Regions from separate parts of the Neobacillus sp. 19 genome, predicted to be linked through region 2. Evidence: a T-box and tRNA genes for the amino acid it is inferred to sense, from the RefSeq annotation. Region 2 holds a T-box; the other regions hold tRNA genes.
What was found. A T-box is a leader RNA that pairs with one kind of tRNA and senses whether it is charged. The one in region 2 lies ahead of ileS (isoleucine--tRNA ligase), so its partner is inferred to be a tRNA-Ile.

Region 1 (4,874 bases), on a different contig from region 2:
GTAAGCGCGCTGTTGGATATGCGCGTCTATAAGCAGTTAGGCTGGTGAATCAGGAATCCGTTCACCGTAAAGGCTGAGCTGTGACAGCGAGGGAAATTTAGTACCGAAGTCTCCTGATTCCACACTGCCAAGAAAAGCCTCAGCGAGATTCAAGGTGCCCGTACCGCAAACCGACACAGGTAGGCGAGGAGAGAATCCTAAGGTGAGCGAGAGAACTCTCGTTAAGGAACTCGGCAAATGACCCCGTAACTTCGGGAGAAGGGGTGCTCTTTTAGGGTTCATAGCCCTGAAGAGCCGCAGTGAATAGGCCCAGGCGACTGTTTAGCAAAAACACAGGTCTCTGCGAAGCCGCAAGGCGAAGTATAGGGGCTGACGCCTGCCCGGTGCTGGAAGGTTAAGAGGAGGGGTCGCGCAAGCGAAGCTCTGAATCGAAGCCCCAGTAAACGGCGGCCGTAACTATAACGGTCCTAAGGTAGCGAAATTCCTTGTCGGGTCAGTTCCGACCCGCACGAAAGGCGTAACGATCTGGGCACTGTCTCAACGAGAGACTCGGTGAAATTATAGTACCTGTGAAGATGCAGGTTACCCGCGACAGGACGGAAAGCCCCGTGGAGCTTTACTGTAGCCTGATATTGAATTTTGGTACAGCTTGTACAGGATAGGTAGGAGCCTGAGAAGCCGGAGCGCTAGCTTCGGTGGAGGCGTCGTGGGATACTACCCTGGCTGTATTGAAATTCTAACCCGCACCCCTGATCGGGGTGGGAGACAGTGTCAGGTGGGCAGTTTGACTGGGGCGGTCGCCTCCTAAAGAGTAACGGAGGCGCCCAAAGGTTCCCTCAGAATGGTTGGAAATCATTCGTAGAGTGTAAAGGCACAAGGGAGCTTGACTGCGAGACCTACAAGTCGAGCAGGGACGAAAGTCGGGCTTAGTGATCCGGTGGTTCCGCATGGAAGGGCCATCGCTCAACGGATAAAAGCTACCCCGGGGATAACAGGCTTATCTCCCCCAAGAGTCCACATCGACGGGGAGGTTTGGCACCTCGATGTCGGCTCATCGCATCCTGGGGCTGTAGTCGGTCCCAAGGGTTGGGCTGTTCGCCCATTAAAGCGGTACGCGAGCTGGGTTCAGAACGTCGTGAGACAGTTCGGTCCCTATCCGTCGTGGGCGCAGGAAATTTGAGAGGAGCTGTCCTTAGTACGAGAGGACCGGGATGGACGCACCGCTGGTGTACCAGTTGTCTTGCCAAAGGCATCGCTGGGTAGCTATGTGCGGACGGGATAAGTGCTGAAAGCATCTAAGCATGAAGCCCCCCTCAAGATGAGATTTCCCATAGCGTTAAGCTAGTAAGATCCCTGAAAGATGATCAGGTTGATAGGTCAGAGGTGGAAGCATGGCGACATGTGGAGCTGACTGATACTAATCGATCGAGGACTTAACCATTTTTAAGTGGTTGAACTCGTTTTTACAAAAAACTTCTTCTGCATTATCTAGTTTTGAGGGAATGAAACCTCAAATAAATAGTCTGGTAACTATGGCGAGAAGGTCACACCCGTTCCCATACCGAACACGGAAGTTAAGCTTCTCAGCGCCGATGGTAGTTGGGGCATGCGCCCCTGTGAGAGTAGGACGTTGCCAGGCTAAGCCCCTTTGGGGCTATTATTTTGCCAAAAATTACTATGGCCCCTTGGTCAAGCGGTTAAGACACCGCCCTTTCACGGCGGTAACACGGGTTCGAATCCCGTAGGGGTCACCATATCTTTATCATGAACAATTATGCGCCCGTAGCTCAATTGGATAGAGCGTCTGACTACGGATCAGAAGGTTATGGGTTCGACTCCTTTCGGGCGCGCCATTAGTGTTATCGGGAAGTAGCTCAGCTTGGTAGAGCACTTGGTTTGGGACCAAGGGGTCGCAGGTTCGAATCCTGTCTTCCCGACCAGTCGAAGCTTTTAAATGATTTATGTTTTGGCGGTGTAGCTCAGCTGGCTAGAGCGTACGGTTCATACCCGTAAGGTCGGGGGTTCGATCCCCTCCGCCGCTACCATATGACTTTGTGATTTTTTATAAAATGGAGGAATACCCAAGTCTGGCTGAAGGGATCGGTCTTGAAAACCGACAGGCGGGTCAAACCGCGCGGGGGTTCGAATCCCTCTTCCTCCTCCATTAAATCACAAAACTTTATTATTATTATCGCGGGGTGGAGCAACGAGCGTTGCTTCAATGAATAAACTGCGAGTTGTATCAATCGAGCTGCTGCTTGAATATGCTTGCTGAGATTGATACAGTCCATGTATGCTTTGAGCATGGGCAAAACTTTATAATTTTTATTATCGCGGGGTGGAGCAGTCCGGTAGCTCGTCGGGCTCATAACCCGAAGGTCGCAGGTTCAAATCCTGTCCCCGCAATTTGGTCCGGTAGTTCAGTTGGTTAGAATGCCTGCCTGTCACGCAGGAGGTCGCGGGTTCGAGTCCCGTCCGGACCGCCATCTGTTTCCTAGTAGGTTGTCTACTATTGATATATAGATTTTGGCGGTTGTGGCGAAGTGGTTAACGCATCGGATTGTGGTTCCGACATTCGTGGGTTCGATTCCCATCAGCCGCCCCATTTCCATTTCATTTATTGGGCTATAGCCAAGCGGTAAGGCATCGCACTTTGACTGCGACATGCGTTGGTTCAAATCCAGCTAGCCCAGCCATCATACTTTTTCAATTGCGGGTGTAGTTTAGTGGTAAAACCTCAGCCTTCCAAGCTGATGTTGTGAGTTCGATTCTCATCACCCGCTCCATTTAGGGGCCTATAGCTCAGCTGGTTAGAGCGCACGCCTGATAAGCGTGAGGTCGATGGTTCGAGTCCATTTAGGCCCATCATATAAATTATAAAAAGTGTCTGATCCCGATGTAGTAATAACTATTGAGGGTTAGGCACTTTTTCTTTTTAAACAATCAATGGTGCTCCATTTCAATTAATTGTATTTGTTTATTCTTTTTAAATCGAAGTAGCTACAAAATGGTGGCCGTGATTTTCTATATCAATGTTTAAGTGAATCTTCAGCCAAACATCAAGACAATTTCAACGGTAAGAACATATGGTTTGTCTTTAATAAGGGCTCTTAAAGACATTTCCAGCGAAAGGAACATGCATTTTGTCTTTAATTCCCATGCCAACAACTAACTACGACGCACTTCCCCCCAATTATGTAATATAAGACTCTGCTCGAAATTATCCATGGTATGGTGTATTAATCTGTTTGATATTTGCTGATAAATCTGCCAAGATAGAGAAATCAAGTGGAAGTATAGCTGCTTTTGTTTAAAACAGTAAAGGAACTAGTTTTTTAGAGTGAATGGAAAGAGGGAAGAATCATGACATACAGAATCAAAGATCAGATGATTTCAGAAACGGAAATTAAGCAGAGGGTTAAGAAGCTTGCAGAAGAAATAGAAAAGGATTTTAACAATGAACCAATCTACCTTATTGTTGTTCTTAAAGGGTCCTTTGTCTTTGCAGCTGATTTGATTCGAGAAATGAAGGGAGATATAAAAGTCGATTTCATTTCGGTTTCCAGCTACAGTAATCAGACGGAGACAACTGGAAAGGTAAAGCTTTTGAAGGATTTAGATACTGATATAACAAATAAAAATGTGGTTGTAGTGGAGGATATTATTGATAGCGGATTAACCTTGCATTTCTTAAGAGACCATTTAAGCATGCATAAACCAAAGCAAATAAAAATTTGCACATTGTTAGACAAGCCGGAAAGAAGAAGAGTGGAATTGACAGCAGATTATACTGGGTTTGTTATTCCGGATGAATTTATAGTGGGTTACGGGATTGACTATGCACAAATGTATCGCAATCTACCTTATATTGCTACGGTTGAAGAGTGTTAAAGCTTCTTCTTTTAATAACCTTATGAAGGACAAAATTCGCCCGAAATTCGGTTGAAAAGTCCTTCATTGGCCTTATGAAGGACAAAACTCATCGGAAATTCGAGTGAAAAGTCCTTCATCGGCCATATAAAGGGCAAAACTCATCGGCAATTCAAGAGAAACGCCCCTTCATCACTTTTACCTAATTGAATTTTTGCTTGAAATATCTTTAATATCGTATTTTATAAGTGACAAATCATTTACGCTGACGCTAAGTCTTTCTCCAACAGTCCAACTTGAATAAGACCATTTAGAATCCCGTCCTGTGAAGAGGAGGTTGTAATCACATCTGCTGCAGCCTTTGCTTCTGGCACGGCATTTCCCATCGCAACGCCTGTTCCAACCATTTCCAGCATTTCCAAATCATTCAACCCATCGCCAAATGCAAAGCTGTTCTCCTTTTCTATGTCTAAGATCTCCAGCATTTTGAGGATACCGACCGCTTTTGACGCGCCGTTAGGAAGGATATCATAGGCATTGCTATCCCATTTCACAAAACTGAAATCAGGGAATTGGTCAAAGTACACTTGAGCATCCTGCGGATTACAATAAAGATGTCCTTGATAAATGGGCGAATGAGTATAATACTTTTCATCCACTTCCGGATAGGGCATCATCAATGAATCAAACCCCTCCTCGATGTAAGGATGATTGCTTTGGCTAACCTTATAATCAAGATGACTGCAGAAAGCTAAGGCATGCCCATTATTTGCTGTCATCGTCGAAAGAGATTGCAGCATGTTAGGGTCAATCGGGTTAGAATAAATTTCTTTCCCTTTAAATACCACGTATTGTCCATTCATCGATACATAGGAATCAATATTTAGTTCCTTTTGAATCCAGTAAAACATATTCGGAACACGTCCAGTAGCAATAACAGTATGAATCCCTTTTTCCTGAAGCAATTGGACAGCTCTTTTCGTAGAAGCTGGAATTTTCTTTTC
Region 2 (4,874 bases):
TTTTCGCGAAACGACAATGCAACATTCTAAAAATTGCCTAGTAAATCGGTTTTTTGTAGTACATTTCTAAGTATTCTGAATCACGTAAGGATTTTAGGGTAGGAATGGATCGTAATAATTCCTCAGGTAAAAATTCTCCAGAAATTTCACACTGTCCAAAATTCCCACAGGCAAACTTCTCCATAGCTGCATTAATATCTGCAAGCTCCTCTTCTAAAAGGCATGTGAGCCAATCTTCCTTTTGTTTCGATTTTAATGAATTCTCAATCTCTTCTTTCGTTTGACGGAGTTCCAAAAACAGCTTTTCCTGCATGGCATTCATAGTTGTTACCTCCGTTATTAGTTATTTGTCTTATTATCTCCGGCATCGACTTTGTGACACGGGAAAACTTTTGACATCAACAACAACAATTAACGGTAAAGGATAATAAATACAAAAAGAGCTGGATTCAAAAAACCCCGAGTATTTTACTCGGGGCATTCTGCTACGCCAAATGGGTATAGTTTTCTTTGACAACTTCCGCACAGCGAGGGCAAAGTGTTTTATGCTCTGGATCTTGACCTACTTCCGGGGTCACAATCCAGCAGCGTTCACATGTTTCACCTTCAGCTTTGGTGACGACAATTGCTGCTGATTCTAATTTAAGCGCATTTTCAGGAGCATCTTCATACACTCCTGCCACTTCAAATCCTGAAACGATGAATAGCTGATTCAGATTTTCTTCAATGGAATCTAACAGAGTCTTTGATTTTTCATTCACATAAAGAGTAACCTTTGCTGTTAACGATTTTCCAATTACTTTGTGATTACGGGCTTCTTCAAGTGCTTTTAATACATCATCACGCAGTTTCATGAATGCCGTCCATTTTTCTTCTAAGCCTTGTGAACCTGGAAGATCCTGATACTCTGGAAGATCCGTCAATTGCACACTTTCCTCTTGAACATTCGGGATGAATTTCCACACTTCATCTGCTGTATGAGAAAGAATTGGCGATACTAATTTAGTTAAAGCAAGCAATGACTCGTATAACACGGTTTGAATGGCCCGGCGATCGTGGTGATTTGCTGCCTCAATATATAGAACATCCTTTGCAAAATCAAGATAGAAAGCACTTAAATCAAGGGTACAGAAATTATTAACTACATGATAGATGTTGGCAAACTCATAATTTTCATAGGAATTGCGGACATTCTTAATCAGTTTATTTAACTTAACAAGCATAAATTGATCCACTTCGCGCAAGTCTTCATACGCAAGCCTATTAACAGCAGGATCAAAATCCGCTAAGTTGCCAAGCAAGAATCGGAAAGTATTACGGATTTTGCGGTATACCTCGGCCACTTGTTTCAAGATAGCATCAGAAACACGTACATCTGACTGATAATCAACGGATGCAACCCAAAGGCGTAAAATATCTGCACCTAATTGATTCATTACTTTTGCCGGTACAACAACATTACCAAGTGATTTACTCATTTTTCGTCCTTCGCCATCAAGTGCAAAGCCGTGACTTAAAACACCTTTGTACGGTGCTTTGCCTGTCACAGCTACCGCTGTTGACAAGGAAGAGTTAAACCAGCCGCGATATTGGTCTGAACCTTCAAGATACAGGTCTGCAGGGCGGACTAAATCTTCTCTTTCTAGCAGAACTGCCTGATGCGATGAGCCTGAGTCAAACCAAACATCCATGATATCTGTTTCTTTGGTAAATGTACCATTTGGACTTCCCGGATGTGTAAAACCTTCTGGAAGCAATTCCTTCGTTTCACGTTCAAACCAAACATTTGAACCATGTTCACGGAAGAGGTCAGATACATGATTGATGGTCTCATCGGTAATAATTTCTTCCCCATTTTCTGCATAGAAAACAGGAATCGGTACACCCCATACCCGCTGACGGGAAATACACCAATCGCCGCGATCGCGAACCATATTAAATAGTCTTGTTTCCCCCCATGCAGGTACCCACTTTGTTTCCTTAACTGCTTCAAGCAATTCATCACGGAAGTCTTTAATGGATGCAAACCATTGGGCCGTTGCACGGTAGATCACCGGCTTCTTTGTTCTCCAATCGTGCGGATAGGAGTGAGTAATAAATGAAAGATTTAATAGGGCACCGGCTTCTTCTAAAGCCTGAGCAATCGGCTTGTTAGCTGTATCGTAAAATAATCCCTCAAACCCAGGTGCTTCGCTTGTCATTACACCCTTATCATCTACCGGGCAAAGAACGTCTAAGCCATATTTTTGACCAACATAGAAGTCATCTTCCCCGTGACCAGGTGCAGTATGAACGCATCCAGTTCCAGCGTCTGTAGTAACGTGTTCACCTAACATGACTAAAGAATCACGGTCATATAATGGATGAACTGCTACGATATTTTCTAATTCCGAACCTTTAACCTTTTGGACAACCTCCGGAGCTTCCCAGCCAATTTCATTGGTAACTGCTTCAAGCAATGCTTCTGCCACTAAATACTTATTGCCGTTCACCACTGTTACTACATATGTTAAGTCAGGATGAACAGAAATGCCAAGGTTTGCCGGAATGGTCCATGGAGTTGTTGTCCAGATGACAATTTGCGTTTCGGTATCAAGGACACCCTTGCCATCTTTCACTTTAAAGCCAACATAGATCGATGGTGACCGTTTATCTTGATATTCGATTTCTGCCTCTGCTAATGCTGATTCACTTGATGGAGACCAATAAACCGGCTTAAGGCCTTTATAAATATAGCCCTTTTTCGCCATTTCACCGAATACTTTAATTTGCTGTGCCTCATATTCGGGCTTCAACGTAATGTATGGATTTTCCCAGTCACCTCGAACACCAAGGCGTTTAAATTGGGTGCGCTGATTATCAATCTGTTCAAGTGCATATTTTGTGCAAAGCTCGCGGAATTCCGCAACTGTCATTTCTTTGCGTTTCACACCTTTATTCGTTAATGCCTGTTCAATTGGCAGTCCGTGTGTATCCCAGCCGGGAACATATGGGGCATGGAAGCCGCTCATTGATTTATAGCGGACAATCATGTCCTTTAAAATTTTATTAAGGGCGTGACCCATATGAATGTCCCCATTGGCGTATGGAGGACCATCGTGCAGGACAAACATTGGCCGTCCCGCGGTCCGTTCTTGTACCTTTTTATAAATATTCATTTCTTCCCATTTTGCCTGAATATCAGGTTCTCTTTGTGGAAGATTGCCACGCATTGGAAATTCAGTCTGCGGCATTAACAACGTATCTTTATATTCCATTTCTTATTCCTCCTGTAATCCTCTTCATCTTCATACATATCAGAATAGCCATTTGACAAATAAAAAAACCCTCTCATCCCAAAAAGGGACGAGAAGGTTTGACTCCCGCGGTACCACCCTGATAGATAGCCGGTTTACACTCGGGCTATCCGCTTTTCCATTCGTAACGTGAATAACACGCCTGAGCCTACAGCCCTCTCTTGGGTTTCGGTCTGGAACTCGAGGGTGATCTTCCAATTCTTCAGCTTTACCGGGCTTTCACCTTCCCCGGTTCGCTATCTAAAAGCATTAGAAAAATTGTACTGTCCCTTTCATCGTCAATTTCCATTCTATTTCACTATGTTTAAAAATTATATGCTAAAAAAATGTAATTCGTCAAGCTAATGAATCTTCTTCTTGGTGGATTTTTAATTCTGTTGCATCCACTTCATATTCTAATAAATGATCCCAATCATCTGTATTTAACATATCAAGCTGTGCCTCGATTAACATTTTAAAACGTGTACGGAACACTTTTGATTGTTTCTTTAAATCTTCAATTTCGAGCGCGATTTTTCTTGCTTTTGACAGAGAATCATTGACAATGCGATCCGCATTTTTTTCAGCTTCCTTGATAATCAACTTTGCTTCCTTTTGGGCATTACGTTTAACATCTTCACCAGCTTCTTGAGCAATGATAATGGATTTGTTGAGTGTTTCTTCAATATTTACAAAATGTCCAAGTCGCTCATTCATATCTTTTAAACGCTCTTCCATTTCCTTTTTTTCCCTAAGCACTAATTCATAATCCTTGATGACTTGATCAAGAAATTCATTTACTTCATCTTCATCGTACCCGCGAAAACCTTTATTGAATTCTTTATTATGAATATCTAACGGCGTTAACGGCATTGATGCCACCTCCATACAAATCTGAACTTCTATTATGTATTAGCAAATATTCGACAAGTTTTTCGAATATCCTGCTTATCTATGAATTATTTTTGCTTTCCGACACTAATCCGCCATTTTTCTTTTTTCGTTTTACCGTCGATACGGATAATTTTTGCCCTTCCATACCCTCTGACGGAAATCATATCCTGATCGTCACATAAAAAAGAGGGGTTTTCAATTATTGTCCAGTTTACTTTAACAAGCCCCTGCTGAATCATTAATTGCGATTTTTGCCGTGATACATGATATATACCTGAAATAACAGTATCGAGACGCATAGAAGATACCGTTAGCTCCATTTCTTCCCAGCGTTCTTTTACAGCAAGAGCATTTGCAATATCCGCTTCAATCAACTTTACCCCTGCCCTGCCAATAGATTCGACATTGCTTTTTATATATTCACTGACTTCCATGGCCGCGAAAAATTGGATTTGACCTTCCTTCATGAGAATATCACCAAATTTCCCGCGCTTTAGCCCTAAGGACATGAGCGTCCCTAATACTTGCCGATGCTCAATTGTGACAAATTTTGCAGGATACTGGATTTCAAATAGACTAATTTGAAAATCATCCTCATTAGCAGTCAGATAATCAGGAAAGATCAATCCCCTTTTTCGTTCGTTATCTTGGCTGCCGCCAAAAAGTTTGCAGTTTACATCACCATTTTCGCCAATTAACAGTTTA
Region 3 (4,874 bases), on a different contig from region 2:
TCCCTTGCTGATGACACTGGTCCACAAAATATCTAAAGTCATCGGGTGTACCATACCTGGACGTCACTGAGAAATAACCAGTTCCTTGATACCCCCATGAGTCATCGAGCGGATGCTCGACAAGCGGTAATATTTCAATATGGGTGAAACCGTGCTCTATTACATAAGGAATAAGCTTTGCTGCCATGTCCTTATAGGTTATGTAGTCACCATTGGCATTCTTTCTCCAAGAACCTAGATGAACCTCATAAATGACAGCTGGCTCTGATAAAAAATTCTTTTTTTCCCTTCGGTTCATCCAATGAGTGTCTTGCCACGTATATTGGTTAAACGAGTAAACAATAGAAGCAGTATCGGGTCTTACTTCCGAATAAAATGCAAAGGGATCTGCCTTTAAATGCCTTTCTCCTGTTTGTGAAATAATTTCATACTTGTATATCTTTCCTTCTAGGTCTTGATTGACAACAATAATCCATACTCCTTCATCATTAACCTTCTGAAGTTCATATCCATTACCATTCCAGTTATTAAAATTGCCCAGGAGCCTCACTTGAGAGGCGTTAGGGGCCCATACACAAAATCGAGTATATACTTGATTGGAATTCTTTAAGATATGAGCGCCAAAAAGCTGATGACTTTGAAAGTAGTTGCCTTCATGAAACAAGTGCAACTGATAATCAGTTGGAAAAAACGTGTTCACAGTCATGGCTCTCCTCATCCTCAATGAAAATATGTATTTCAATGACCAATTATAAGCGCAATTGTCTTATTTTCCTCGAAATACTTTTTTATCTTTTCTGACATCTTGTGATGTTTATTGCTACACAGAGACTTTTTATTACATTTTTCGAGTATGTCCGACATATATTTCATCTTTATTCGACATAATCTTATAAAGTTTTTTATTTTTTTTATGAAAAAAATTATTTAAATACTAATAATTTCGTGGTGTGAAAACAGGAGAAAACAGGAAGATGTAAGCGTTATCAATGGTTTTCAAGATTGGTTTAAGTGATTAAATATTATATCGATATAATGAGTTTTAATCTTAGGTGGAGTTTGGGATAAGGGCGCTGCTAGTGGAGGGTGGGGCGATGTTCAGATTATATATTGTTACCATCTGTTTAATCTTTTCACGCACATGGGCATTATATATCTTTTTTATTTCCGTTCTTTCAGTTTTTTAGGGATCACGGGCATAATCATATATGGCCTTACCCTTTACCGACGACTTCTGATGTTTTATCTACGACTTTTAATCTTTTATCAACAACTTTTCAGGTTTTAACTACGACTTTTAATCTTTTATCAACAACTTTTCAGGTTTTATCTACGACGTTCCAACTTTTTTCTACAACTCATTATTAAGCTTTAAAGGATGGCGTAGGCCGTGGTCCTGCCCTTAATTATTTAATAGGCACAAAAAAACTGATAACAAATTGTTATCAGTTTTTTCATATGACCCCTACGGGATTCGAACCCGTGTTACCGCCGTGAAAGGGCGGTGTCTTAACCGCTTGACCAAGGGGCCGTTTAAAATTATGGCGGAGAAGGAGGGATTTGAACCCTCGCGCCGGTTACCCGACCTACACCCTTAGCAGGGGCGCCTCTTCAGCCTCTTGAGTACTTCCCCATAATGGCTCCGCAGGTAGGACTCGAACCTACGACCGATCGGTTAACAGCCGATAGCTCTACCACTGAGCTACTGCGGAATAAAATATGGTGGGCCTAAATGGACTCGAACCATCGACCTCACGCTTATCAGGCGTGCGCTCTAACCAGCTGAGCTATAGGCCCCTAATGGAGCGGGTGATGAGAATCGAACTCACAACATCAGCTTGGAAGGCTGAGGTTTTACCACTAAACTACACCCGCATTGTTAAAGATGATGGGGCGGCTGATGGGAATCGAACCCACGAATGTCGGAACCACAATCCGATGCGTTAACCACTTCGCCACAACCGCCATACATATAAAATTTAAAATAAAATGGTGGCTCAGGACGGAATCGAACCGCCGACACAAGGATTTTCAGTCCTTTGCTCTACCGACTGAGCTACTGAGCCACTTTAGATGGCGGTCTGGACGGGACTCGAACCCGCGACCTCCTGCGTGACAGGCAGGCATTCTAACCAACTGAACTACCAGACCGAATTGCGGGGACAGGATTTGAACCTGCGACCTTCGGGTTATGAGCCCGACGAGCTACCAGACTGCTCCACCCCGCGATAATAAAAACTGTTAAAATAATATGGCGGAGGAAGAGGGATTCGAACCCCCGCGCGATTTAACCCGCCTGTCGGTTTTCAAGACCGATCCCTTCAGCCGGACTTGGGTATTCCTCCATATTATAAAGTGTTACTGGTGGACCTTGTAGGACTCGAACCTACGACCGGACGGTTATGAGCCGTCTGCTCTAACCAGCTGAGCTAAAGGTCCAAGTTGAAAATATTTTTTAAAAATTTGGTAGCGGCGGAGGGGATCGAACCCCCGACCTTACGGGTATGAACCGTACGCTCTAGCCAGCTGAGCTACACCGCCATAATTGAATTTTATACGAAAGTTTGGTGGAGCCTAGCGGGATCGAACCGCTGACCTCCTGCGTGCAAAGCAGGCGCTCTCCCAGCTGAGCTAAGGCCCCAAAAGTATAATAATTGAAATGGTCGGGAAGACAGGATTCGAACCTGCGACCCCTTGGTCCCAAACCAAGTGCTCTACCAAGCTGAGCTACTTCCCGTTAAACTTAATGGCGCGCCCGAAAGGAGTCGAACCCATAACCTTCTGATCCGTAGTCAGACGCTCTATCCAATTGAGCTACGGGCGCATTAATTTAGAATGGTGCCGAGGACCGGAATCGAACCGGTACGGTAGTCACCTACCGCAGGATTTTAAGTCCTGTGCGTCTGCCAGTTCCGCCACCCCGGCACTACATAGAGAGCGGAAGACGGGATTCGAACCCGCGACCCCCACCTTGGCAAGGTGGTGTTCTACCACTGAACTACTTCCGCATATCAAAATTAAATGGTGCGGGTGAAGGGAGTCGAACCCCCACGCCTTGCGGCGCCAGATCCTAAGTCTGGTGCGTCTGCCAATTCCGCCACACCCGCATATTAATTTTAAATGGTGAGCCATGAAGGACTCGAACCTTCGACCCTCTGATTAAAAGTCAGATGCTCTACCAACTGAGCTAATGGCTCGTACAAAGGTGCCGGCGAGAGGACTTGAACCCCCAACCTACTGATTACAAGTCAGTTGCTCTACCAATTGAGCTACCCCGGCAATTGTTAACATAATTATTTATGGTGGAGGATGACGGGATCGAACCGCCGACCCTCTGCTTGTAAGGCAGATGCTCTCCCAGCTGAGCTAATCCTCCATATATAAAGCCTGGCAACGTCCTACTCTCACAGGGGCGCATGCCCCAACTACCATCGGCGCTGAGAAGCTTAACTTCCGTGTTCGGTATGGGAACGGGTGTGACCTTCTCGCCATTAGTTACCAGACTATTTATTTGAGGTTTTCATTCCCTCAAAACTAGATAATGCAGAAGAAGTTTTTTGTAAAAACGAGTTCAACCACTTAAAAATGGTTAAGTCCTCGATCGATTAGTATCAGTCAGCTCCACATGTCGCCATGCTTCCACCTCTGACCTATCAACCTGATCATCTTTCAGGGATCTTACTAGCTTGACGCTATGGGAAATCTCATCTTGAGGGGGGCTTCATGCTTAGATGCTTTCAGCACTTATCCCGTCCGCACATAGCTACCCAGCGATGCCTTTGGCAAGACAACTGGTACACCAGCGGTGCGTCCATCCCGGTCCTCTCGTACTAAGGACAGCTCCTCTCAAATTTCCTGCGCCCACGACGGATAGGGACCGAACTGTCTCACGACGTTCTGAACCCAGCTCGCGTACCGCTTTAATGGGCGAACAGCCCAACCCTTGGGACCGACTACAGCCCCAGGATGCGATGAGCCGACATCGAGGTGCCAAACCTCCCCGTCGATGTGGACTCTTGGGGGAGATAAGCCTGTTATCCCCGGGGTAGCTTTTATCCGTTGAGCGATGGCCCTTCCATGCGGAACCACCGGATCACTAAGCCCGACTTTCGTCCCTGCTCGACTTGTAGGTCTCGCAGTCAAGCTCCCTTGTGCCTTTACACTCTACGAATGATTTCCAACCATTCTGAGGGAACCTTTGGGCGCCTCCGTTACTCTTTAGGAGGCGACCGCCCCAGTCAAACTGCCCACCTGACACTGTCTCCCACCCCGATCAGGGGTGCGGGTTAGAATTTCAATACAGCCAGGGTAGTATCCCACCGACGCCTCCACCGAAGCTAGCGCTCCGGCTTCTCAGGCTCCTACCTATCCTGTACAAGCTGTACCAAAATTCAATATCAGGCTACAGTAAAGCTCCACGGGGTCTTTCCGTCCTGTCGCGGGTAACCTGCATCTTCACAGGTACTATAATTTCACCGAGTCTCTCGTTGAGACAGTGCCCAGATCGTTACGCCTTTCGTGCGGGTCGGAACTTACCCGACAAGGAATTTCGCTACCTTAGGACCGTTATAGTTACGGCCGCCGTTTACTGGGGCTTCGATTCAGAGCTTCGCTTGCGCTAACCCCTCCTCTTAACCTTCCAGCACCGGGCAGGCGTCAGCCCCTATACTTCGCCTTGCGGCTTCGCAGAGACCTGTGTTTTTGCTAAACAGTCGCCTGGGCCTATTCACTGCGGCTCTTCAGGGCTATGAACCCTAAAGAGCACCCCTTCTCCCGAAGTTACGGGGTCATTTTGCCGAGTTCCTTAACGAGAGTTCTCTCGCTCACCTTAGGATTCTCTCCTCGCCTACCTGTGTCGGTTTGCGGTACGGGCA

Region 1: it has a tRNA-Ile gene. The T-box ahead of ileS (isoleucine--tRNA ligase) is inferred to sense a tRNA for this amino acid. The anticodon was not compared.
Region 3: it has a tRNA-Ile gene. The T-box ahead of ileS (isoleucine--tRNA ligase) is inferred to sense a tRNA for this amino acid. The anticodon was not compared.

Annotation. Positions count from the first base shown of each region.
Region 1 covers NZ_JBMPZU010000098.1:2,619-7,492, forward strand. The annotation lists rRNA gene ACO1D1_RS26240 (23S ribosomal RNA) at 1-1,441, shown strand, start outside; rRNA gene rrf (5S ribosomal RNA) at 1,523-1,639, shown strand; tRNA gene ACO1D1_RS26250 (tRNA-Glu) at 1,680-1,754, shown strand; tRNA gene ACO1D1_RS26255 (tRNA-Arg) at 1,777-1,853, shown strand; tRNA gene ACO1D1_RS26260 (tRNA-Pro) at 1,864-1,940, shown strand; tRNA gene ACO1D1_RS26265 (tRNA-Met) at 1,969-2,045, shown strand; tRNA gene ACO1D1_RS26270 (tRNA-Ser) at 2,072-2,164, shown strand; tRNA gene ACO1D1_RS26275 (tRNA-Met) at 2,333-2,406, shown strand; tRNA gene ACO1D1_RS26280 (tRNA-Asp) at 2,410-2,486, shown strand; tRNA gene ACO1D1_RS26285 (tRNA-His) at 2,530-2,605, shown strand; tRNA gene ACO1D1_RS26290 (tRNA-Gln) at 2,622-2,696, shown strand; tRNA gene ACO1D1_RS26295 (tRNA-Gly) at 2,713-2,786, shown strand; tRNA gene ACO1D1_RS26300 (tRNA-Ile) at 2,792-2,865, shown strand; gene hpt (hypoxanthine phosphoribosyltransferase) at 3,364-3,891, shown strand; gene ACO1D1_RS26310 (Cof-type HAD-IIB family hydrolase) at 4,131-4,874, opposite strand, start outside.
Region 2 covers NZ_JBMPZU010000084.1:67,745-72,618, forward strand. The annotation lists gene ACO1D1_RS24620 (hypothetical protein) at 38-322, opposite strand; gene ileS (isoleucine--tRNA ligase) at 486-3,257, opposite strand; T-box leader at 3,339-3,581, opposite strand; gene ACO1D1_RS24630 (DivIVA domain-containing protein) at 3,633-4,148, opposite strand; gene ACO1D1_RS24635 (RNA-binding protein) at 4,235-4,874, opposite strand, start outside.
Region 3 covers NZ_JBMPZU010000050.1:111,149-116,022, forward strand. The annotation lists gene glgB (1,4-alpha-glucan branching protein GlgB) at 1-706, opposite strand, end outside; tRNA gene ACO1D1_RS15650 (tRNA-Glu) at 1,460-1,531, opposite strand; tRNA gene ACO1D1_RS15655 (tRNA-Ser) at 1,543-1,633, opposite strand; tRNA gene ACO1D1_RS15660 (tRNA-Asn) at 1,638-1,712, opposite strand; tRNA gene ACO1D1_RS15665 (tRNA-Ile) at 1,721-1,797, opposite strand; tRNA gene ACO1D1_RS15670 (tRNA-Gly) at 1,802-1,875, opposite strand; tRNA gene ACO1D1_RS15675 (tRNA-His) at 1,890-1,965, opposite strand; tRNA gene ACO1D1_RS15680 (tRNA-Phe) at 1,991-2,066, opposite strand; tRNA gene ACO1D1_RS15685 (tRNA-Asp) at 2,075-2,151, opposite strand; tRNA gene ACO1D1_RS15690 (tRNA-Met) at 2,155-2,228, opposite strand; tRNA gene ACO1D1_RS15695 (tRNA-Ser) at 2,253-2,345, opposite strand; tRNA gene ACO1D1_RS15700 (tRNA-Ile) at 2,363-2,439, opposite strand; tRNA gene ACO1D1_RS15705 (tRNA-Met) at 2,465-2,541, opposite strand; tRNA gene ACO1D1_RS15710 (tRNA-Ala) at 2,566-2,641, opposite strand; tRNA gene ACO1D1_RS15715 (tRNA-Pro) at 2,661-2,737, opposite strand; tRNA gene ACO1D1_RS15720 (tRNA-Arg) at 2,748-2,824, opposite strand; tRNA gene ACO1D1_RS15725 (tRNA-Leu) at 2,837-2,925, opposite strand; tRNA gene ACO1D1_RS15730 (tRNA-Gly) at 2,937-3,008, opposite strand; tRNA gene ACO1D1_RS15735 (tRNA-Leu) at 3,023-3,107, opposite strand; tRNA gene ACO1D1_RS15740 (tRNA-Lys) at 3,122-3,197, opposite strand; tRNA gene ACO1D1_RS15745 (tRNA-Thr) at 3,207-3,279, opposite strand; tRNA gene ACO1D1_RS15750 (tRNA-Val) at 3,301-3,376, opposite strand; rRNA gene rrf (5S ribosomal RNA) at 3,386-3,503, opposite strand; rRNA gene ACO1D1_RS15760 (23S ribosomal RNA) at 3,586-4,874, opposite strand, start outside.